Regions from separate parts of the Nitratireductor sp. PBL-C9 genome, predicted to be linked through region 1. Evidence: riboswitches for the same ligand, from Rfam matches in the RefSeq annotation. Region 1 holds a riboswitch; the other holds the start of a gene.
What was found. Region 1 has a riboswitch for glycine ahead of gcvT (glycine cleavage system aminomethyltransferase GcvT). Riboswitches for the same ligand answer to the same signal wherever they lie in the genome.
Positions count from the first base shown of each region.

Region 2: another riboswitch for glycine. It lies ahead of gcvT (glycine cleavage system aminomethyltransferase GcvT); the one in region 1 lies ahead of gcvT (glycine cleavage system aminomethyltransferase GcvT).

Region 1 is NZ_JBPAXW010000004.1:31,100-43,229, reverse strand. It holds gene ACRTG1_RS10165 (flavin reductase family protein) at 1-174, shown strand, start outside; gene ACRTG1_RS10160 (HpcH/HpaI aldolase/citrate lyase family protein) at 233-1,111, opposite strand; gene ACRTG1_RS10155 (MaoC family dehydratase) at 1,114-1,569, opposite strand; gene ACRTG1_RS10150 (DUF2336 domain-containing protein) at 1,747-2,862, shown strand; gene parE (DNA topoisomerase IV subunit B) at 2,907-4,979, opposite strand; gene gcvP (aminomethyl-transferring glycine dehydrogenase) at 5,173-7,974, opposite strand; gene gcvH (glycine cleavage system protein GcvH) at 7,984-8,352, opposite strand; gene gcvT (glycine cleavage system aminomethyltransferase GcvT) at 8,360-9,463, opposite strand; glycine riboswitch at 9,612-9,710, opposite strand; gene ACRTG1_RS10125 (helix-turn-helix domain-containing protein) at 9,836-10,219, opposite strand; gene fghA (S-formylglutathione hydrolase) at 10,441-11,280, opposite strand; gene ACRTG1_RS10115 (YaiI/YqxD family protein) at 11,285-11,749, opposite strand; gene ACRTG1_RS10110 (S-(hydroxymethyl)glutathione dehydrogenase/class III alcohol dehydrogenase) at 11,754-12,130, opposite strand, start outside.
Region 2 is NZ_JBPAXW010000005.1:210,114-222,243, forward strand. It holds gene ACRTG1_RS12700 (YaiI/YqxD family protein) at 1-142, shown strand, start outside; gene fghA (S-formylglutathione hydrolase) at 147-986, shown strand; gene ACRTG1_RS12710 (helix-turn-helix domain-containing protein) at 1,208-1,591, shown strand; glycine riboswitch at 1,717-1,815, shown strand; gene gcvT (glycine cleavage system aminomethyltransferase GcvT) at 1,964-3,067, shown strand; gene gcvH (glycine cleavage system protein GcvH) at 3,075-3,443, shown strand; gene gcvP (aminomethyl-transferring glycine dehydrogenase) at 3,453-6,254, shown strand; gene parE (DNA topoisomerase IV subunit B) at 6,448-8,520, shown strand; gene ACRTG1_RS12735 (DUF2336 domain-containing protein) at 8,565-9,680, opposite strand; gene ACRTG1_RS12740 (MaoC family dehydratase) at 9,858-10,313, shown strand; gene ACRTG1_RS12745 (HpcH/HpaI aldolase/citrate lyase family protein) at 10,316-11,194, shown strand; gene ACRTG1_RS12750 (flavin reductase family protein) at 11,253-11,861, opposite strand; gene ACRTG1_RS12755 (nitroreductase family protein) at 11,861-12,130, opposite strand, start outside.

The sequences.
Region 1 (12,130 bases):
GGCGTCATCGTTGTCACCGGTGAGGTGGTCGGCGTTCACATCAGCGATGCCGTTTTGAAGGACGGCATGTTCGATGCCGTTGCTGCCGGCAATCTCGCCCGTCTTGGATATCGTGACTATTCGGCTGTGACCGAGGTGTTCCAGATGACGCGCCCCCAGTGGAAGGGTGACTGACGCGCCAGGGCAGTCGGAGTAGCCCGGTTTTCGGGTTAATCCGATGCTTCTCCCCACTCTAGTCTGACGACGCGTCGGCTGCGCGTGCAAGCACGCGTTCGGCAAGCGCCAGGTGCGGGCGGTCATACATCCGCCCGCCAATATTGACCACGCCGGCGTTTCCGGCGGCAGAGAAGGCCTCCACCACGGCGCGGGCCTTCTCCACCTCCTTGGCGGAGGGGGTGAAGGTGGCGTTGATCGGTGCGACCTGCGCCGGGTGGATGGCCATCTTGGCGACGAAGCCATCGCGCGCCGCCAATTGGCAATCCCTTGCAAAAGCCTCTGTATCCGAAAAGTTCGGGAATACCGTGTCGATGGCCGGAACGCCTGCCGCCGCAGCCGCCAGCAGCGTCATGCTGCGGGCGAGCTGAAAGAGCGGCGTATAGCTTCCGTCTTCATGGCGCGCGGCGAGCGCGCCGATATGGGCCGACAGGTCTTCCGCGCCCCAGGTCAGCCCGGCCAACCGGTCGCTCGAATCCCGGTAGCTGGCGGCGTTGAGGACGCCCAGCGCCGTTTCCGTGATGATCGGCAGGATGCGTGTGCTTCCGTCTTCAATGCCGTTTTCTGCTTCGTGCACGCGCAATGCGGCGGCAAGGCGCGCCACATCTGCGCCGCCCTCGGCCTTGGGCAGCATCACGCCATCGGGCCCCGCCTGCATGACGCCGGCGAGGTCGTCTTCCGTCAGGCCGCTCGACAGATCGTTGACCCGTACATAGAGCTGCGCGCCCGTACGGCCGCGCGCGTCCTCCAGGAAAGCGGTGGTGATGCGCCGGCCTTCGGCCTTGCGGTCGGGGCTGACCGAATCTTCCAGATCGATGATCAGCACATCGCTTGCGGAACCAAGCGCCTTTTCAAGCTTGCGCTCGGAATCCCCGGGCACGAATAGAAGCGAACGCATGATCAGGCGTCTATCTTCTTGAGGATCATGGCCTGACGCAGGCAGCGCGCCACCAGCCGGTCATCCTGATTGTAGGCGCGGTGCTCGAATTCGACGATGCCGCGGTCAGGCTTGGATTTGGATTCGCGCACCGATTTGACTTCTGTTTCAACCCGGATCGTGTCGCCGTGGAAGACCGGGTGAGGGAAGCCCGTCTCCGTCATGCCCAGATTGGCGACAGTCGTGCCAAGCGTCGTATCGTGAACGGAGATGCCGATCATCAGCCCCAGCGTGAAGAGCGAGTTGACGAGCGGCTTGCCCCATTCGGTCTTCTCGGCAAAGGCGAAATCGATGTGGAGCGGCTGCGGGTTCAGCGTCATGGTCGAAAACAGCATGTTGTCGCTTTCGGTGACGCTCTTGCGCAGCGTGTGCTGGAACACCTGTCCCGGCTGGAATTCCTCTAGGTAAAGACCGGCCATCGTGTCCTCCGCATCCCGTTTGACCAATGCATCCTCCCTTTCTTGATAGGCGGGCTGCCGGCCCCTCGCAAGCGGGCACTTATGGTAAACGTTTCCTATACGAATTCGCGCTAGGGTCATTCCAGACAGGGCGGGAGCGTGACTTCAGTGCAAGTGGTTCAGCATTTTCTTAAATGGATGGAGACTGCCAGAGTGGTTGACAGAGCAGGGGCTGCCACAGCTCTCGCCAGAGCCTATCTCGACCGGGAACTGCCGTTTGAGGACCGCTACGCGGCCGAGGCCGCGCTGACGGCGCTGCTCGACGATCCCTCATCCAAGGTGCGCGCCGCACTGGCCGAAGCGCTCTCGATGAGCCGGCATGCGCCCATGCAGGTGATCGCCGCTCTTGCCGCCGACCAGCCGGACGTTGCTGCGCCGATCCTGGCGCGCTCGCCGATGCTTTCCGATTCCGACCTTATCGACCGCGTGGGCGACGGCCGCGAAGGGACGCAGCGGCTTGTTGCAGAGCGTCCGCAGCTTGCCATGGGGGTTTCGGCCGCCATTGCAGAGGTGGGATCGCTCGAATCCTGTCTGGCGATGGTCGACAATCCGAGCGCGGAGATCGCCGCAGTGAGCTTTCGCCGCATGATTGAGCGTCATGGCCATGAGCCGCGCATGCGCGTGGCGCTGGCGGCCGATCAGCGTCTTCCTTCCGATTGCCGGCACACGCTTCTCGTGCAGCTTGGCGAAGCCCTGCGCGAAGCGCCGCTGGTTAAGGCGCTGGTGGGTGCGGCGCGGGCCGAGAAGCTGACGCGTGATGCATGCGTGCGCGCCTCGCTCACGCTGATCGAGACGATTGACCCGGATGAGCACGAAGCGCTGGTGGAGCATCTGCGCATGCGTGGTGATCTGACGGCAGGTTTCATCGTGCGCATGGTGGCGCATGGCAAGATCGATTTCTTCGGCCATGTGATGATGGCGCTCACCGGGCAGTCGCACACGCGCATTCGCGGCCTGCTCGTGAACGGACGCGATCTGGCCGTATCGGCGCTTTTGCAGAAGGCGGGGCTTGCAAAGCCGTTTCACCGCCCCCTGATCCGCGCGCTGTCGGTCTGGCGTGACGTGGCGCAGGGGCGGCGGGTGGCCGGTGCGCAGGAGGTTTCCTGGCTGATGATGGAGAGCATTGGCGCGACGCCCGGCCAGTCCGGTCCGGCAGCGGAATCTGCCGAGCTCGCTGGCCTGCTGCGCTCAATCCATCTCGATGCCCTGCGTGAGAACGCACGCCTTCAGGCGCAGGCGATCGCCGCCGCCTGACAGAAGGGCGTCCGCGTCGCCGGCATCAATGCCGGCTTTGCGCGTCAGATATCCAGTTCTTCAGCGAACTCGGCATTGTCCTGAATGAAGCGGAAGCGCGCTTCGGGCTTGGTTCCCATCAGGCTGTCGATGGCGCCCTTGGTGGCTTCCTGACCGTCGAGCACGGTGACGCGCAGCAGCGTGCGCTTGGCCGGGTCCATGGTCGTTTCCTTGAGCTGGCTCGCCATCATCTCGCCCAGACCCTTGAAGCGGCCGATATCGATCTTGCCGCGCCCCGTGAACTCCGTTTCCAGAAGCTCGTCCTTGTGGGCGTCGTCGCGCGCATACATGGTCTTGCCGCCCTGGCTGAGGCGGTAGAGCGGGGGAACAGCCATGTAGAGATGGCCATTCTCGATGAGCTGCGGCATCTCCTGATAGAAGAAGGTGATGAGCAGCGAGGCAATGTGCGCGCCGTCGACGTCGGCATCCGTCATGATGATGACGCGGTCGTAACGCAGATCGTCTTCACGGTATTTCGAGCGCGTGCCGCAGCCGAGCGCCTGTGTGATGTCGGAAATCTGCTGGTTGGCGGCGAGCTTGTTGGAGCCGGCGCTGGCGACGTTGAGGATCTTGCCGCGCAGCGGCAGAACGGCCTGACTGGCGCGGTTGCGCGCCTGCTTGGCGGAGCCGCCAGCCGAGTCGCCCTCGACGATGAAAATTTCAGCACCCGCTGCCGCGCCCATGGTGCAGTCGGCGAGCTTTCCGGGCAGGCGCAGCTTGCGCACGGCGCTCTTGCGGCTGACCTCGCGCTCCTGACGGCGGCGAAGGCGCTCATCGGCGCGCGCCACAACCCATTCAAGCAGTTTGGAGGCTTCCTGCGGGTTTTCTGCAAGCCAGTGGTCGAACGGATCGCGGATCGCGTTTTCGACAATGCGGGTGGCGGCAGCCGTCGCCAGCTTGTCCTTGGTCTGGCCAACGAACTCCGGTTCGCGCACGAACACGGAAAGCATGCCGGCGGCCGAGATCATCACGTCTTCGGAGGTGATGATGGAAGCGCGCTTGTTGCCGGTCAGCTCCGCATAGCCGCGCAGGCCACGCAGGAGCGCGTTGCGGAAACCGCTTTCGTGGGTTCCGCCCTCGGGCGTCGGCACGGTGTTACAATAGGAGTTGAGCATGGCGTCGCCGCCATACCAGGTGATCGCCCATTCCACGGCGCCATGACCGGTGGTCTTTTCGCTGCGGCCGGAGAAAATCTCCTTGGTGACCTGGAACTGCCCGTCGAGCGAAGCGGCCAGATAGTCCTTGAGACCGCCGGGGAAGTGGAAGGTCGCCTTTTCGGGCGTCTCGTCCTTCTCGCCGATCAGGGAAGGGGCGCAAATCCAGCGGATTTCCACGCCGCCGAACAGATAGGCCTTGGAGCGGGCCATCTTGTAGAGCCGCGCGGGCTCGAACTTCGCGCCCTTGCCAAAGATTTCTTCGTCCGGCTTGAAGCGCACCTTGGTGCCGCGCCGGTTGTGCACGTCGCCGAGCTTCTCCAGTCCGCCCTGCGGCAGGCCGCGTGAAAAAGTCTGGCGGAAGAGCTGGCGATTGCGGGCAACCTCCACCTGAAGGAGTTCGGACAGGGCGTTGACCACGGACACGCCAACGCCGTGCAGGCCGCCGGAGGTCTCGTAGACCTTGGAATCGAACTTACCGCCGGCATGCAGCGTCGTCATGATGACTTCGAGCGCCGACTTGTCCTTGAACTTGGGGTGCGGATCGACCGGAATGCCGCGACCGTTATCGGTGACGGAGAGATAGCCTTCCTCGTCGAGTTCCACTTCGATGAAGGTGGCGTGGCCGGCCACCGCCTCATCCATGGAGTTGTCGATGACTTCGGCGAACAGGTGGTGCAGCGCCTTGTCGTCGGTGCCGCCAATATACATGCCGGGACGGCGACGAACGGGCTCCAGACCTTCCAGAACCTCAATGTCGGCCGCACTGTAGCCGTCGCCCGACGGGGCGGGCGATGCAGATGGCGCGGGACGCGCAGCGGGCTTGCGCTGAGGCGCTGCCGGCTCGGGCGTTTTCGCACGTTCCACATTGGCAGGCGTCCCGGCGGCAGGCATTCCGGCGAAGAGGTCGTTGTTGTCGTCCATGAAGCGTGTTGTTTCCTGTCCGCGAATCAGCCCGCAGTTTGCCATGGTTTGCAAGGCAAAGCGAAGCCTGTTCCGGTTCCGTTCGGAGTGTGTGGACGACGCTTTACCAGAAAGCGGGGGCGCGCGCCAAGAGGTGCGCGGCAATTGAGGCGATCATCTCCCCAGCTTGGGGAGATGATCCGTTTCATCGTGGTCAGCTTGCCAGCGCTTCGATGGGCGGGCAGGCGCAGACCAGATTGCGGTCGCCGCCGACATTGTCGACGCGCGAGACGGGCGGCCAGTATTTGGACGCTGCCTCGAGCGAACCTTCGGGGAAGGCGGCTTCGCTGCGGCTATAGGGATGCGTCCAGTCGTCACCCATCAGCTCCATCGCGGTGTGCGGCGCGTTGGCGAGCGGATTGTCATCCTTCGGCCATTCGCCCTTTTCCACCCGCGCAGCTTCTTCGGCGATGGAGATCATCGCCTGGCAGAAGCGGTCGACTTCGCTCTTCGGCTCCGACTCCGTCGGCTCCACCATCAGCGTGCCCGCAACGGGGAAGCTCATGGTCGGGGCGTGGAAGCCATAGTCGATGAGCCGCTTGGCGATGTCGTCGACGGTGATGCCGGCGCGATCCTTGAACACCCGCGTGTCGAGAATGCACTCATGCGCGACACGGTCGTTGCGGCCTTTGTAGAGCACCGGGTAGTGCTCCTTCAGGCTGTGGGCGATGTAATTGGCGTTGAGGATTGCCATTTCCGTCGCCCGCTTGAGGCCGTCGCCGCCCATCATGCGGATATACATCCATGTGATCGGCAGGATCGACGCGCTGCCATAGGGGGCTGCGGCCACCGCATGGCTGCTGCCGAGCGCCACATGCCCCGGCACGAACGGCTTCAGATGCGCCTTGACGCCGATCGGGCCAACGCCCGGTCCGCCGCCGCCATGGGGAATGCAGAAGGTCTTGTGCAGGTTCAGGTGGCAGACATCCGCTCCCAGATCGCCCGGACGGGCAAGCCCGACCATGGCGTTGAGATTGGCGCCGTCGAAATAGACCTGGCCGCCGTGTTCGTGGATCACCGCGCACATGTCGCGCACGCCTTCCTCGAACACGCCGTGGGTCGACGGGTAGGTCAGCATCAGCGCCGCCAGCTTGTCGGCGTGCTCTTCCGCCTTCGCCTTCAGGTCGTCCTGATCGATATTGCCATCTTCCGTGCAGCGCACGACCACCACCCGCATGCCGGCCATGGAGGCGGACGCCGGGTTGGTGCCATGGGCGGAGGAGGGGATGAGGCAGATATCGCGGTCACCTTCGCCGCGCTCGGCGTGATAGCGGCGGATGGCCAGGAGACCGGCATATTCGCCCTGGCTACCGGCATTGGGCTGCAGCGAAACTGCGTCGAAGCCGGTGATTTCCGAGAGCCAGCGGTCCAGATCGTCGATCATGCGACGATAACCCAACGTGTGTTCCGGCGGAGCGAAGGGGTGAAGGCCACCCACTTCCGGCCAGCTCACGGGCATCATCTCGGCAGCAGCGTTGAGCTTCATGGTGCAGGAGCCAAGCGGGATCATGGCGCGGTCGAGCGCAAGATCCTTGTCGGCGAGCCTGCGCAGGAAGCGCATCATTTCCGTTTCCGAGCGGTGAGAGTGGAAATCCGGCTGCGTGAGGAAGCCTTCGCCGCGCGCTGCGGCCGGGGCAAGGCGCGGTGCGCTTTCCGGCACGGTGGCGCCGAACAGGGCTGCCAGTGCGGCCAGATCGTCTTCGGTCGTCGTCTCGTCAAAGGCGACGCTGACGCGGTCCGCGTCGAGAACGCGCACAAGGCGGCCCTCGGCCTCGGCTCCGGCCGCGATCTCCTGCGCCTTGCCGGGAACGGTGACGGTGACCGTGTCGAAGATGACATCGCCTGCAAGCGAAAGGCCGGCAGCCTTGAGGCCCGCATGGAAGCGGGCTGCGCGCTCATGCACCTGCTCGGCAATTGCAGCGAGCCCTTCCGGGCCATGCCAGATGGCAAAGGCTGCGGCCATGTTGGCAAGCAGTGCCTGCGCGGTGCAGATGTTGGAGGTCGCCTTGTCGCGGCGGATGTGCTGCTCGCGGGTCTGCAGCGCCAGACGGTAGCCCGGACGGCCATGCGCATCGACCGACTGGCCGACGAGGCGGCCGGGCATGAGGCGCGTCAGCTTGTCCGATACGGCGCAATAGGCCGCGTGCGGACCGCCAAAGCCCATCGGAACGCCATAACGCTGCATCGAGCCAACGGCGATTTCTGCGCCCAGTGCTGCCGGCGTTTCGCTCAACAGCAGGCCGAGCGGGTCGGCCACCATGATGACGATGGCGCCCTTGTCCTTTGCCTCGGCGATCAGCGCGCCGTGGTCACCATGAACGCCATAGGTGTCGGTCCACGGAACGATGAGGGCGAAGGTGTTGTCGTCGATCGTGTCGCCATCGACCTCGATGCCCAGCGGCTCCGCGCGGGTGACCACCACGTCGCGGGTCTGCGGGTGCAGTTCGCCGGCAATCGCCAGCTTGCTGCGCTTGGAGCGATGATGACGCCAGGCAATGCCCACGGCTTCGGCCACGGCCGAACCTTCGTCCAGCAGCGAGGCGGAGGCGACCGGCAGGCCGGTCAGTTCCGTCACCAGCGTCTGGAAGTGGAACAGAAGCTCAAGGCGGCCCTGGCTGATTTCCGACTGGTAGGGCGTGTAGGCCGTGTACCAGGCAGGGTTTTCAAACAGGTTGCGCTGGATGACCGGCGGAACCTTCACGCCGTGATAGCCGGCGCCGATGAAGCTCTTGAGCACCTTGTTCTGGCGCATGGCTGCGCCGAGCTCTTCGAGCGCCTCGGTCTCGCTGGCTGCCGGCGGCAGGTCGAGCGGACGGTCGAGGCGGATCGAATTCGGCACGGCCTGCGTGATCAGCGTCTCGAGCGACGGAACGCCGAGCGTGGCCAGCATGGCCTTGGTTTCTTCACCGCGCGGGCCGATATGGCGGGCGGCGAAAGGGAGTGTGTTGGCGGACATGGTGTTTCCTCAGGCAATCGACGCCTTGTAGGCGGCTTCGTCCATCAGGCCTTCGAGCTGGCTTTCATCGGAGAGCTTCATCTTCCACAGCCAGCCATCGCCGGTGGGGGCGGAGTTCACGAGGGCCGGGTCGCTTGCAAGCGCTTCGTTGACCTCGGAGATCTCGCCATCGGCAGGCGCGTACACATCGGAAGCGGCCTTCACGGATTCAACCACGACGGCGGTGTCGCCCTTGGAGAGCGTTGCGCCGGTTTCGGGCAGTTCCACGAACACCAGATCGCCGAGCTGTTCCTGAGCGTGATCGGTGATGCCGACGGTTGCGACGCCGTTCTCGACTTTGATCCACTCGTGGTCTTCGGTGAAATAGGTCTGGCTCATCTGGCTGTTATCCTTTTTTGTAGCGCTGCGGCGTGAAGGGCAGGGTATGGACATCAAGTGCGATGCGGTTGCCGCGCACTTCGGTGAAAAGACGGGTGCCGGGTTCGGAAAGCGCCTTGGCGACATAGCCCATCGCCACCGGATGACCGGCGGAGGGGCCAAAACCGCCCGATGTGACGCGGCCGACCTTTTCGCCGGCTTCGTTGATGAGCGGTGCGCCGGCGCGCACCGGCTGGCGGCCTTCCGGCTTCAGGCCGACGCGCTTTTCCTTCGCGCCATCGGCAATGATCTTCTGCAGGGCCTCGGCGCCGATGAACCGGCCTTCGGAGCGCAGCGCCTTCGGCACGGCCCAAAGGATGGCGGCATTGGCCGGATCGGTCGTCTCGTCGAGATCCTGACCATGCAGGCAGAGCCCGGCTTCGAGTCTGAGGCTGTCGCGGGCGGCAAGGCCAACCCACTGGACGCGCTCGTCGTCGAGCAGTTTGCGGGCAAAGCGCTCCGCCTGATCGACCGGCAGCGCCACCTCGAAACCGTCTTCGCCGGTGTAGCCCGAACGGGTGGCGAACCAGCCCTCATGCGGCTCCGTGCCGGTCATGAAGACGAGATCGCTGAGGTCGAGGCCGGCGGCGATCAGGATGGCTTCTGCGTCGGGGCCCTGAAGGGCGAGGAGGACGCGCTCGAGCGCGGTGAAGGAGATGTCGAAATCTGCGGCGATGGCGCGGAGATGCACTTCATCCTTCGCGGCATTGCCGGCATTCGCCACGATCATGTAGCGGTTTTCGCCGAGCCGGGTGACGATCAGGTCGTCGATGATGCCGGCATTCTCGTTGAGAAGGACGGTGTATTTCGACTGGCCTTCCCTGAGCGCCGTCGCATCGAGCGGGCAGGCGCGCGACAGGAAGGCTGCTGCGTCTGCGCCTTCAACCTCGAAGAGCTGCATGTGAGAGATGTCGAACAGTCCGGCGCTTTCGCGCGTGTGGATGTGTTCTTTCATCACGCCGGCGGGATAGGTCAGGGGCATGCGCCAGCCGGCGAATGCGCCAAAACGTGCGCCGGCATCTTCATGCAGCGCTTCCAGCGGCAGATGTTTCAGGGATTCGGTGTTGCTCATCATTCCTCCAGAATCGCACGCATGCCGCGGGAAGCGACATGTTCGTGCCCCTCTGTCGGAAGCCTGAGAGACTCGCGCAGCCGGAACTCTGTCGACCACGCTTACACCTTCGGCGCGGGGATCGCTCCCCGACTTTCCAGAGTGTCTTGACCTGTCTACGGTTCTTTTGCCTGAGAGATTTCGGGCGATTTCCCCTTCGGCGTCCGCCCCGGTTTTCCCCGGTTTGGCTCTCTCCCGCAAACAGGCAGGGCTGCTGCCCTCGACGGCTGGAAACTAGCGCACGCCGTTGTGTTTGTCACCTGTCATAACGCCGGTCGTGGTCGTGGCATCACGCTTTCTGTGCACAATGTCGCATCAGAAGAAATCCGCGCGTCAGCCAGCGCCTTCAGCGCGCGCAAGGTCGGTTTCGATCTGCGCGACAATGCGGTTGGTTTCTTCCTGGAGCCTGCGGATGCGCTTCAGGTTGGCTGCGACGGCGTTGACCAGTTCCGAGCGGCTTTCGTCGGCTGGCGAAACGCCCACGCCGTGCAGCAGCCAGGAGAGGCTGACATTGAGAACGCCGGCGAGCATGGCCAGCCGGTTTGCGCGCGGCTGCGAGCGGTCGCTTTCCCAGGCCTGTATCGTGGCTGCCTTCACGCCGAGGCGACGGGCGAGTTCGGCAACCGAGAGGCCGACGGCGTCGCGCGCCCGGGAGAGGCGGCCGCCCATCGTGTCGCGGTCGGGTGTGTCTGAATAAATATGTGCTGTGTCCTGCACCGGGCAGCACCTCCGTTTTCGATCATCATTGGGTGGCATTCTGAGCTCAATGATCCCGCATTTTAGGGCGGGTTTGCTCCCGAAAGCATGCCGGATGCGACGCGCCGGCACAAGTTTGCGCCGGCGCGTCAATCGTCGTGGAGGTGAAAAGCCGTTTGCCGGCAGAATGTTAGTCGAAGAACATGATGAGATGATTCATCGGCTTCATGTGTTGATTCAGGTCAGCCGGCTGCGAGGCGCTTTGCGTGCCAGGCAAGATGGTCGTCCATGAAGGTCGAGATGAAGAAGTAGGAGTGGTCATAGCCCTCACGCATGTTGAGCGTGAGCGGAATGCCCGCCTTTTTGCAGGCCGCTTCGAACAGCCATGGCCTGAGGCCCTCGTCCAGGAAGCCGTCAGCCGCGCCCTGATCGATCAGGAATTCGGGAAAGCGAGCGCCGTCGGCTACCAGCGCGCAGGCGTCGTTTCCGCGCCACGTGGCTTCGTCCGCTCCCAGAAATTTCTCCAGCGCCGGTTTCGACCAGCCCGCAGTCGAGGGTTCGACGATGGGGGCGAAGGCGGAGCAGCTTTTGAAGCGGTCGGGGTTTTTAAGCGCGATGGTCAGCGCCCCGTGGCCACCCATGGAGTGTCCGAAAATGCCCTGGCGATCCATGTCCGCCGGAAATTTTTCGGCGATCAGCGCCGGCAGTTCCTCTGTGATGTAGGAATACATGCGGTAGTTCTTGGCGAAGGGTTCCTGCGTGGCGTCCACATAGAAGCCTGCGCCCTTGCCGAACTGCCAGTTGTCCGCCTCGTCCGGCACGTCGTCGCCGCGCGGGCTCGTGTCCGGGCAGACCACGATCATGCCGAGTTCAGCGGCCATGCGGCGGTATTCGCCCTTGTCCATGACATTGGCGTGCGTGCAGGTGAGGCCTGACAGATACCACAGGACCGGGCAGGGGCCATCAGCTGCCTGCGGCGGCACGAACACAGCGAAAGTCATGTCGCACTGGCAGGTTTTCGAGGTGTGGCTGTAAACGCCCTGGACGCCGCCATGGGAGCGTGCGGTGGAGACGGTCTTCATGAGGTCAGTCCCTGTTTTCTTTCAAAGCGCGGCGCACGGTGCGGTCGAGCGCCTGCAGGAAGTCGGAGCGGTCGCGTGCGGTGAAACCGGGATTGTATCCCTTGATCTCACCGGATTCGCGCAGATCCTGTTTGAGGTTGCGCATGGCGACCGCCATGCCGATGGTTTCGGGCGTGAACGGGCGGCCGGTGGGGCCGAGCACATGCACGTCCATCTCCACCAGGCGCGCGGCCAGCGGCACGTCCGCCGTGATGGCGATGTCTCCGGCCACGGCATTCTCCACGATCCAGTCATCGGCGGCGTCGGCGGTGCCGGGCACCACCACATGCCGCACCATGGGATCGCGTGAGGGGCGCAGCCCGCCATTGGAGACATAGACGATGACAAGCCCGTGCCGCTCGGCGACACGGGCTGCTTCCGGTTTCACCGGACAGGCGTCTGCATCCACATAGATGGTCGACAAGGTGATGGCCTCAGTAGACCACCACGGAGCGGATGGATTCGCCCGCATGCATGAGGTCGAAGCCCTTGTTGATCTCGTCCAGCGACAGGGTGTGCGTGATCATCGGGTCGATGTCGATCTTGCCCTCCATGTACCAGTCGACGATCTTGGGCACATCCGTGCGGCCGCGTGCGCCGCCAAAGGCGGTGCCTTTCCAGGTGCGTCCGGTGACCAGCTGGAAGGGACGGGTGGAGATTTCCTGACCCGCACCGGCCACGCCGATGATGATGGACTCGCCCCAGCCGCGATGCGCGCTTTCCAGCGCCTGACGCATCACATGGACATTGCCCGTGCAGTCGAACGTGTAGTCCGCGCCGCCGATCTGGTCTGCGCCGCGCTTGGTCATGT
Region 2 (12,130 bases), on a different contig from region 1:
CATGCGCAACCTCAAACAGGATCTGCGCGAATCCGGTGAGATCAAGGGATACAATCCCGGTTTCACCGCACGCGACCGCTCCGACTTCCTGCAGGCGCTCGACCGCACCGTGCGCCGCGCTTTGAAAGAAAACAGGGACTGACCTCATGAAGACCGTCTCCACCGCACGCTCCCATGGCGGCGTCCAGGGCGTTTACAGCCACACCTCGAAAACCTGCCAGTGCGACATGACTTTCGCTGTGTTCGTGCCGCCGCAGGCAGCTGATGGCCCCTGCCCGGTCCTGTGGTATCTGTCAGGCCTCACCTGCACGCACGCCAATGTCATGGACAAGGGCGAATACCGCCGCATGGCCGCTGAACTCGGCATGATCGTGGTCTGCCCGGACACGAGCCCGCGCGGCGACGACGTGCCGGACGAGGCGGACAACTGGCAGTTCGGCAAGGGCGCAGGCTTCTATGTGGACGCCACGCAGGAACCCTTCGCCAAGAACTACCGCATGTATTCCTACATCACAGAGGAACTGCCGGCGCTGATCGCCGAAAAATTTCCGGCGGACATGGATCGCCAGGGCATTTTCGGACACTCCATGGGTGGCCACGGGGCGCTGACCATCGCGCTTAAAAACCCCGACCGCTTCAAAAGCTGCTCCGCCTTCGCCCCCATCGTCGAACCCTCGACTGCGGGCTGGTCGAAACCGGCGCTGGAGAAATTTCTGGGAGCGGACGAAGCCACGTGGCGCGGAAACGACGCCTGCGCGCTGGTAGCCGACGGCGCTCGCTTTCCCGAATTCCTGATCGATCAGGGCGCGGCTGACGGCTTCCTGGACGAGGGCCTCAGGCCATGGCTGTTCGAAGCGGCCTGCAAAAAGGCGGGCATTCCGCTCACGCTCAACATGCGTGAGGGCTATGACCACTCCTACTTCTTCATCTCGACCTTCATGGACGACCATCTTGCCTGGCACGCAAAGCGCCTCGCAGCCGGCTGACCTGAATCAACACATGAAGCCGATGAATCATCTCATCATGTTCTTCGACTAACATTCTGCCGGCAAACGGCTTTTCACCTCCACGACGATTGACGCGCCGGCGCAAACTTGTGCCGGCGCGTCGCATCCGGCATGCTTTCGGGAGCAAACCCGCCCTAAAATGCGGGATCATTGAGCTCAGAATGCCACCCAATGATGATCGAAAACGGAGGTGCTGCCCGGTGCAGGACACAGCACATATTTATTCAGACACACCCGACCGCGACACGATGGGCGGCCGCCTCTCCCGGGCGCGCGACGCCGTCGGCCTCTCGGTTGCCGAACTCGCCCGTCGCCTCGGCGTGAAGGCAGCCACGATACAGGCCTGGGAAAGCGACCGCTCGCAGCCGCGCGCAAACCGGCTGGCCATGCTCGCCGGCGTTCTCAATGTCAGCCTCTCCTGGCTGCTGCACGGCGTGGGCGTTTCGCCAGCCGACGAAAGCCGCTCGGAACTGGTCAACGCCGTCGCAGCCAACCTGAAGCGCATCCGCAGGCTCCAGGAAGAAACCAACCGCATTGTCGCGCAGATCGAAACCGACCTTGCGCGCGCTGAAGGCGCTGGCTGACGCGCGGATTTCTTCTGATGCGACATTGTGCACAGAAAGCGTGATGCCACGACCACGACCGGCGTTATGACAGGTGACAAACACAACGGCGTGCGCTAGTTTCCAGCCGTCGAGGGCAGCAGCCCTGCCTGTTTGCGGGAGAGAGCCAAACCGGGGAAAACCGGGGCGGACGCCGAAGGGGAAATCGCCCGAAATCTCTCAGGCAAAAGAACCGTAGACAGGTCAAGACACTCTGGAAAGTCGGGGAGCGATCCCCGCGCCGAAGGTGTAAGCGTGGTCGACAGAGTTCCGGCTGCGCGAGTCTCTCAGGCTTCCGACAGAGGGGCACGAACATGTCGCTTCCCGCGGCATGCGTGCGATTCTGGAGGAATGATGAGCAACACCGAATCCCTGAAACATCTGCCGCTGGAAGCGCTGCATGAAGATGCCGGCGCACGTTTTGGCGCATTCGCCGGCTGGCGCATGCCCCTGACCTATCCCGCCGGCGTGATGAAAGAACACATCCACACGCGCGAAAGCGCCGGACTGTTCGACATCTCTCACATGCAGCTCTTCGAGGTTGAAGGCGCAGACGCAGCAGCCTTCCTGTCGCGCGCCTGCCCGCTCGATGCGACGGCGCTCAGGGAAGGCCAGTCGAAATACACCGTCCTTCTCAACGAGAATGCCGGCATCATCGACGACCTGATCGTCACCCGGCTCGGCGAAAACCGCTACATGATCGTGGCGAATGCCGGCAATGCCGCGAAGGATGAAGTGCATCTCCGCGCCATCGCCGCAGATTTCGACATCTCCTTCACCGCGCTCGAGCGCGTCCTCCTCGCCCTTCAGGGCCCCGACGCAGAAGCCATCCTGATCGCCGCCGGCCTCGACCTCAGCGATCTCGTCTTCATGACCGGCACGGAGCCGCATGAGGGCTGGTTCGCCACCCGTTCGGGCTACACCGGCGAAGACGGTTTCGAGGTGGCGCTGCCGGTCGATCAGGCGGAGCGCTTTGCCCGCAAACTGCTCGACGACGAGCGCGTCCAGTGGGTTGGCCTTGCCGCCCGCGACAGCCTCAGACTCGAAGCCGGGCTCTGCCTGCATGGTCAGGATCTCGACGAGACGACCGATCCGGCCAATGCCGCCATCCTTTGGGCCGTGCCGAAGGCGCTGCGCTCCGAAGGCCGGTTCATCGGCGCCGAGGCCCTGCAGAAGATCATTGCCGATGGCGCGAAGGAAAAGCGCGTCGGCCTGAAGCCGGAAGGCCGCCAGCCGGTGCGCGCCGGCGCACCGCTCATCAACGAAGCCGGCGAAAAGGTCGGCCGCGTCACATCGGGCGGTTTTGGCCCCTCCGCCGGTCATCCGGTGGCGATGGGCTATGTCGCCAAGGCGCTTTCCGAACCCGGCACCCGTCTTTTCACCGAAGTGCGCGGCAACCGCATCGCACTTGATGTCCATACCCTGCCCTTCACGCCGCAGCGCTACAAAAAAGGATAACAGCCAGATGAGCCAGACCTATTTCACCGAAGACCACGAGTGGATCAAAGTCGAGAACGGCGTCGCAACCGTCGGCATCACCGATCACGCTCAGGAACAGCTCGGCGATCTGGTGTTCGTGGAACTGCCCGAAACCGGCGCAACGCTCTCCAAGGGCGACACCGCCGTCGTGGTTGAATCCGTGAAGGCCGCTTCCGATGTGTACGCGCCTGCCGATGGCGAGATCTCCGAGGTCAACGAAGCGCTTGCAAGCGACCCGGCCCTCGTGAACTCCGCCCCCACCGGCGATGGCTGGCTGTGGAAGATGAAGCTCTCCGATGAAAGCCAGCTCGAAGGCCTGATGGACGAAGCCGCCTACAAGGCGTCGATTGCCTGAGGAAACACCATGTCCGCCAACACACTCCCTTTCGCCGCCCGCCATATCGGCCCGCGCGGTGAAGAAACCAAGGCCATGCTGGCCACGCTCGGCGTTCCGTCGCTCGAGACGCTGATCACGCAGGCCGTGCCGAATTCGATCCGCCTCGACCGTCCGCTCGACCTGCCGCCGGCAGCCAGCGAGACCGAGGCGCTCGAAGAGCTCGGCGCAGCCATGCGCCAGAACAAGGTGCTCAAGAGCTTCATCGGCGCCGGCTATCACGGCGTGAAGGTTCCGCCGGTCATCCAGCGCAACCTGTTTGAAAACCCTGCCTGGTACACGGCCTACACGCCCTACCAGTCGGAAATCAGCCAGGGCCGCCTTGAGCTTCTGTTCCACTTCCAGACGCTGGTGACGGAACTGACCGGCCTGCCGGTCGCCTCCGCCTCGCTGCTGGACGAAGGTTCGGCCGTGGCCGAAGCCGTGGGCATTGCCTGGCGTCATCATCGCTCCAAGCGCAGCAAGCTGGCGATTGCCGGCGAACTGCACCCGCAGACCCGCGACGTGGTGGTCACCCGCGCGGAGCCGCTGGGCATCGAGGTCGATGGCGACACGATCGACGACAACACCTTCGCCCTCATCGTTCCGTGGACCGACACCTATGGCGTTCATGGTGACCACGGCGCGCTGATCGCCGAGGCAAAGGACAAGGGCGCCATCGTCATCATGGTGGCCGACCCGCTCGGCCTGCTGTTGAGCGAAACGCCGGCAGCACTGGGCGCAGAAATCGCCGTTGGCTCGATGCAGCGTTATGGCGTTCCGATGGGCTTTGGCGGTCCGCACGCGGCCTATTGCGCCGTATCGGACAAGCTGACGCGCCTCATGCCCGGCCGCCTCGTCGGCCAGTCGGTCGATGCGCATGGCCGTCCGGGCTACCGTCTGGCGCTGCAGACCCGCGAGCAGCACATCCGCCGCGACAAGGCGACCTCCAACATCTGCACCGCGCAGGCACTGCTTGCCAACATGGCCGCAGCCTTTGCCATCTGGCATGGCCCGGAAGGGCTCGCTGCAATTGCCGAGCAGGTGCATGAGCGCGCAGCCCGCTTCCATGCGGGCCTCAAGGCTGCCGGCCTTTCGCTTGCAGGCGATGTCATCTTCGACACGGTCACCGTCACCGTTCCCGGCAAGGCGCAGGAGATCGCGGCCGGAGCCGAGGCCGAGGGCCGCCTTGTGCGCGTTCTCGACGCGGACCGCGTCAGCGTCGCCTTTGACGAGACGACGACCGAAGACGATCTGGCCGCACTGGCAGCCCTGTTCGGCGCCACCGTGCCGGAAAGCGCACCGCGCCTTGCCCCGGCCGCAGCGCGCGGCGAAGGCTTCCTCACGCAGCCGGATTTCCACTCTCACCGCTCGGAAACGGAAATGATGCGCTTCCTGCGCAGGCTCGCCGACAAGGATCTTGCGCTCGACCGCGCCATGATCCCGCTTGGCTCCTGCACCATGAAGCTCAACGCTGCTGCCGAGATGATGCCCGTGAGCTGGCCGGAAGTGGGTGGCCTTCACCCCTTCGCTCCGCCGGAACACACGTTGGGTTATCGTCGCATGATCGACGATCTGGACCGCTGGCTCTCGGAAATCACCGGCTTCGACGCAGTTTCGCTGCAGCCCAATGCCGGTAGCCAGGGCGAATATGCCGGTCTCCTGGCCATCCGCCGCTATCACGCCGAGCGCGGCGAAGGTGACCGCGATATCTGCCTCATCCCCTCCTCCGCCCATGGCACCAACCCGGCGTCCGCCTCCATGGCCGGCATGCGGGTGGTGGTCGTGCGCTGCACGGAAGATGGCAATATCGATCAGGACGACCTGAAGGCGAAGGCGGAAGAGCACGCCGACAAGCTGGCGGCGCTGATGCTGACCTACCCGTCGACCCACGGCGTGTTCGAGGAAGGCGTGCGCGACATGTGCGCGGTGATCCACGAACACGGCGGCCAGGTCTATTTCGACGGCGCCAATCTCAACGCCATGGTCGGGCTTGCCCGTCCGGGCGATCTGGGAGCGGATGTCTGCCACCTGAACCTGCACAAGACCTTCTGCATTCCCCATGGCGGCGGCGGACCGGGCGTTGGCCCGATCGGCGTCAAGGCGCATCTGAAGCCGTTCGTGCCGGGGCATGTGGCGCTCGGCAGCAGCCATGCGGTGGCCGCAGCCCCCTATGGCAGCGCGTCGATCCTGCCGATCACATGGATGTATATCCGCATGATGGGCGGCGACGGCCTCAAGCGGGCGACGGAAATGGCAATCCTCAACGCCAATTACATCGCCCACAGCCTGAAGGAGCACTACCCGGTGCTCTACAAAGGCCGCAACGACCGTGTCGCGCATGAGTGCATTCTCGACACGCGGGTGTTCAAGGATCGCGCCGGCATCACCGTCGACGACATCGCCAAGCGGCTCATCGACTATGGCTTCCACGCCCCGACCATGAGCTTCCCCGTTGCGGGCACGCTGATGGTGGAGCCGACGGAGTCGGAGCCGAAGAGCGAAGTCGACCGCTTCTGCCAGGCGATGATCTCCATCGCCGAAGAAGCTGCGCGGGTGGAAAAGGGCGAATGGCCGAAGGATGACAATCCGCTCGCCAACGCGCCGCACACCGCGATGGAGCTGATGGGTGACGACTGGACGCATCCCTATAGCCGCAGCGAAGCCGCCTTCCCCGAAGGTTCGCTCGAGGCAGCGTCCAAATACTGGCCGCCCGTCTCGCGCGTCGACAATGTCGGCGGCGACCGCAATCTGGTCTGCGCCTGCCCGCCCATCGAAGCGCTGGCAAGCTGACCACGATGAAACGGATCATCTCCCCAAGCTGGGGAGATGATCGCCTCAATTGCCGCGCACCTCTTGGCGCGCGCCCCCGCTTTCTGGTAAAGCGTCGTCCACACACTCCGAACGGAACCGGAACAGGCTTCGCTTTGCCTTGCAAACCATGGCAAACTGCGGGCTGATTCGCGGACAGGAAACAACACGCTTCATGGACGACAACAACGACCTCTTCGCCGGAATGCCTGCCGCCGGGACGCCTGCCAATGTGGAACGTGCGAAAACGCCCGAGCCGGCAGCGCCTCAGCGCAAGCCCGCTGCGCGTCCCGCGCCATCTGCATCGCCCGCCCCGTCGGGCGACGGCTACAGTGCGGCCGACATTGAGGTTCTGGAAGGTCTGGAGCCCGTTCGTCGCCGTCCCGGCATGTATATTGGCGGCACCGACGACAAGGCGCTGCACCACCTGTTCGCCGAAGTCATCGACAACTCCATGGATGAGGCGGTGGCCGGCCACGCCACCTTCATCGAAGTGGAACTCGACGAGGAAGGCTATCTCTCCGTCACCGATAACGGTCGCGGCATTCCGGTCGATCCGCACCCCAAGTTCAAGGACAAGTCGGCGCTCGAAGTCATCATGACGACGCTGCATGCCGGCGGTAAGTTCGATTCCAAGGTCTACGAGACCTCCGGCGGCCTGCACGGCGTTGGCGTGTCCGTGGTCAACGCCCTGTCCGAACTCCTTCAGGTGGAGGTTGCCCGCAATCGCCAGCTCTTCCGCCAGACTTTTTCACGCGGCCTGCCGCAGGGCGGACTGGAGAAGCTCGGCGACGTGCACAACCGGCGCGGCACCAAGGTGCGCTTCAAGCCGGACGAAGAAATCTTTGGCAAGGGCGCGAAGTTCGAGCCCGCGCGGCTCTACAAGATGGCCCGCTCCAAGGCCTATCTGTTCGGCGGCGTGGAAATCCGCTGGATTTGCGCCCCTTCCCTGATCGGCGAGAAGGACGAGACGCCCGAAAAGGCGACCTTCCACTTCCCCGGCGGTCTCAAGGACTATCTGGCCGCTTCGCTCGACGGGCAGTTCCAGGTCACCAAGGAGATTTTCTCCGGCCGCAGCGAAAAGACCACCGGTCATGGCGCCGTGGAATGGGCGATCACCTGGTATGGCGGCGACGCCATGCTCAACTCCTATTGTAACACCGTGCCGACGCCCGAGGGCGGAACCCACGAAAGCGGTTTCCGCAACGCGCTCCTGCGTGGCCTGCGCGGCTATGCGGAGCTGACCGGCAACAAGCGCGCTTCCATCATCACCTCCGAAGACGTGATGATCTCGGCCGCCGGCATGCTTTCCGTGTTCGTGCGCGAACCGGAGTTCGTTGGCCAGACCAAGGACAAGCTGGCGACGGCTGCCGCCACCCGCATTGTCGAAAACGCGATCCGCGATCCGTTCGACCACTGGCTTGCAGAAAACCCGCAGGAAGCCTCCAAACTGCTTGAATGGGTTGTGGCGCGCGCCGATGAGCGCCTTCGCCGCCGTCAGGAGCGCGAGGTCAGCCGCAAGAGCGCCGTGCGCAAGCTGCGCCTGCCCGGAAAGCTCGCCGACTGCACCATGGGCGCGGCAGCGGGTGCTGAAATTTTCATCGTCGAGGGCGACTCGGCTGGCGGCTCCGCCAAGCAGGCGCGCAACCGCGCCAGTCAGGCCGTTCTGCCGCTGCGCGGCAAGATCCTCAACGTCGCCAGCGCCGGCTCCAACAAGCTCGCCGCCAACCAGCAGATTTCCGACATCACACAGGCGCTCGGCTGCGGCACGCGCTCGAAATACCGTGAAGACGATCTGCGTTACGACCGCGTCATCATCATGACGGATGCCGACGTCGACGGCGCGCACATTGCCTCGCTGCTCATCACCTTCTTCTATCAGGAGATGCCGCAGCTCATCGAGAATGGCCATCTCTACATGGCTGTTCCCCCGCTCTACCGCCTCAGCCAGGGCGGCAAGACCATGTATGCGCGCGACGACGCCCACAAGGACGAGCTTCTGGAAACGGAGTTCACGGGGCGCGGCAAGATCGATATCGGCCGCTTCAAGGGTCTGGGCGAGATGATGGCGAGCCAGCTCAAGGAAACGACCATGGACCCGGCCAAGCGCACGCTGCTGCGCGTCACCGTGCTCGACGGTCAGGAAGCCACCAAGGGCGCCATCGACAGCCTGATGGGAACCAAGCCCGAAGCGCGCTTCCGCTTCATTCAGGACAATGCCGAGTTCGCTGAAGAACTGGATATCTGACGCGCAAAGCCGGCATTGATGCCGGCGACGCGGACGCCCTTCTGTCAGGCGGCGGCGATCGCCTGCGCCTGAAGGCGTGCGTTCTCACGCAGGGCATCGAGATGGATTGAGCGCAGCAGGCCAGCGAGCTCGGCAGATTCCGCTGCCGGACCGGACTGGCCGGGCGTCGCGCCAATGCTCTCCATCATCAGCCAGGAAACCTCCTGCGCACCGGCCACCCGCCGCCCCTGCGCCACGTCACGCCAGACCGACAGCGCGCGGATCAGGGGGCGGTGAAACGGCTTTGCAAGCCCCGCCTTCTGCAAAAGCGCCGATACGGCCAGATCGCGTCCGTTCACGAGCAGGCCGCGAATGCGCGTGTGCGACTGCCCGGTGAGCGCCATCATCACATGGCCGAAGAAATCGATCTTGCCATGCGCCACCATGCGCACGATGAAACCTGCCGTCAGATCACCACGCATGCGCAGATGCTCCACCAGCGCTTCGTGCTCATCCGGGTCAATCGTCTCGATCAGCGTGAGCGAGGCGCGCACGCATGCATCACGCGTCAGCTTCTCGGCCCGCGCCGCACCCACCAGCGCCTTAACCAGCGGCGCTTCGCGCAGGGCTTCGCCAAGCTGCACGAGAAGCGTGTGCCGGCAATCGGAAGGAAGACGCTGATCGGCCGCCAGCGCCACGCGCATGCGCGGCTCATGGCCATGACGCTCAATCATGCGGCGAAAGCTCACTGCGGCGATCTCCGCGCTCGGATTGTCGACCATCGCCAGACAGGATTCGAGCGATCCCACCTCTGCAATGGCGGCCGAAACCCCCATGGCAAGCTGCGGACGCTCTGCAACAAGCCGCTGCGTCCCTTCGCGGCCGTCGCCCACGCGGTCGATAAGGTCGGAATCGGAAAGCATCGGCGAGCGCGCCAGGATCGGCGCAGCAACGTCCGGCTGGTCGGCGGCAAGAGCGGCGATCACCTGCATGGGCGCATGCCGGCTCATCGAGAGCGCTTCGGCCAGTGCGGCGCGCACCTTGGATGAGGGATCGTCGAGCAGCGCCGTCAGCGCGGCCTCGGCCGCGTAGCGGTCCTCAAACGGCAGTTCCCGGTCGAGATAGGCTCTGGCGAGAGCTGTGGCAGCCCCTGCTCTGTCAACCACTCTGGCAGTCTCCATCCATTTAAGAAAATGCTGAACCACTTGCACTGAAGTCACGCTCCCGCCCTGTCTGGAATGACCCTAGCGCGAATTCGTATAGGAAACGTTTACCATAAGTGCCCGCTTGCGAGGGGCCGGCAGCCCGCCTATCAAGAAAGGGAGGATGCATTGGTCAAACGGGATGCGGAGGACACGATGGCCGGTCTTTACCTAGAGGAATTCCAGCCGGGACAGGTGTTCCAGCACACGCTGCGCAAGAGCGTCACCGAAAGCGACAACATGCTGTTTTCGACCATGACGCTGAACCCGCAGCCGCTCCACATCGATTTCGCCTTTGCCGAGAAGACCGAATGGGGCAAGCCGCTCGTCAACTCGCTCTTCACGCTGGGGCTGATGATCGGCATCTCCGTTCACGATACGACGCTTGGCACGACTGTCGCCAATCTGGGCATGACGGAGACGGGCTTCCCTCACCCGGTCTTCCACGGCGACACGATCCGGGTTGAAACAGAAGTCAAATCGGTGCGCGAATCCAAATCCAAGCCTGACCGCGGCATCGTCGAATTCGAGCACCGCGCCTACAATCAGGATGACCGGCTGGTGGCGCGCTGCCTGCGTCAGGCCATGATCCTCAAGAAGATAGACGCCTGATCATGCGTTCGCTTCTATTCGTGCCCGGGGATTCCGAGCGCAAGCTTGAAAAGGCGCTTGGTTCCGCAAGCGATGTGCTGATCATCGATCTGGAAGATTCGGTCAGCCCCGACCGCAAGGCCGAAGGCCGGCGCATCACCACCGCTTTCCTGGAGGACGCGCGCGGCCGTACGGGCGCGCAGCTCTATGTACGGGTCAACGATCTGTCGAGCGGCCTGACGGAAGACGACCTCGCCGGCGTCATGCAGGCGGGGCCCGATGGCGTGATGCTGCCCAAGGCCGAGGGCGGCGCAGATGTGGCGCGCCTTGCCGCCGCATTGCGCGTGCACGAAGCAGAAAACGGCATTGAAGACGGAAGCACACGCATCCTGCCGATCATCACGGAAACGGCGCTGGGCGTCCTCAACGCCGCCAGCTACCGGGATTCGAGCGACCGGTTGGCCGGGCTGACCTGGGGCGCGGAAGACCTGTCGGCCCATATCGGCGCGCTCGCCGCGCGCCATGAAGACGGAAGCTATACGCCGCTCTTTCAGCTCGCCCGCAGCATGACGCTGCTGGCGGCTGCGGCGGCAGGCGTTCCGGCCATCGACACGGTATTCCCGAACTTTTCGGATACAGAGGCTTTTGCAAGGGATTGCCAATTGGCGGCGCGCGATGGCTTCGTCGCCAAGATGGCCATCCACCCGGCGCAGGTCGCACCGATCAACGCCACCTTCACCCCCTCCGCCAAGGAGGTGGAGAAGGCCCGCGCCGTGGTGGAGGCCTTCTCTGCCGCCGGAAACGCCGGCGTGGTCAATATTGGCGGGCGGATGTATGACCGCCCGCACCTGGCGCTTGCCGAACGCGTGCTTGCACGCGCAGCCGACGCGTCGTCAGACTAGAGTGGGGAGAAGCATCGGATTAACCCGAAAACCGGGCTACTCCGACTGCCCTGGCGCGTCAGTCACCCTTCCACTGGGGGCGCGTCATCTGGAACACCTCGGTCACAGCCGAATAGTCACGATATCCAAGACGGGCGAGATTGCCGGCAGCAACGGCATCGAACATGCCGTCCTTCAAAACGGCATCGCTGATGTGAACGCCGACCACCTCACCGGTGACAACGATGACGCCGGCCCACGCGCCATCGAGGCCGAGCGGACGACGCACTTCGGTCACCTTGCATTCAAGCGCGGCGTGGCATTCGGCCACGCGCGGCGGCGCAACCAGCGTCGATGGGGCTTCCGTAAGTCCGGCAAAGGCAAACTCGCTGACACCGCGCGGCGCATCGACCGAGCTTGCATTCAGCTGCTCGGCCAGATCATGGCTTGCAAGATTGACGACGAACTCGCCGGTTTCTTCCGCATGGGTGGCGCTGTCCTTCGCCCCTTCCGAAGAGAAAAACACCAGATGCGGATTGGACGAGATCGCATTGAAGAAGGAGTAAGGCGCAAGGTTTGCCGTTCCGTCCTTCGACAGGGTCGAAATCCAGCCGATCGGACGCGGCGAGACGATCGCCTTGAACGGATCATGCGGCAGGCCATGCCCCTTGGAGGGTTCGAAAAACATCATGCTTCCCACGGGCCGGAGTAATCGGAAACAATGGCGTCCAGCGCAGGGCGCGGCCGCTCGACCAGTTCCACATCATAGGAACCGATATGCACGAAGCCGACCACGCGCTCCTGCGGCGCCAGCCCCAGAATGCGGCGACCTTCCGCATCGTCGGAATACCAGTTGGTGATGAGATTGGTGCCATAGCCGAGCGCATTGGCTGCAATCATAAGGTTCATGGCTGCCATGCCGCCAGACAGGAACATCTCCCATTCGGGAATGGTCGG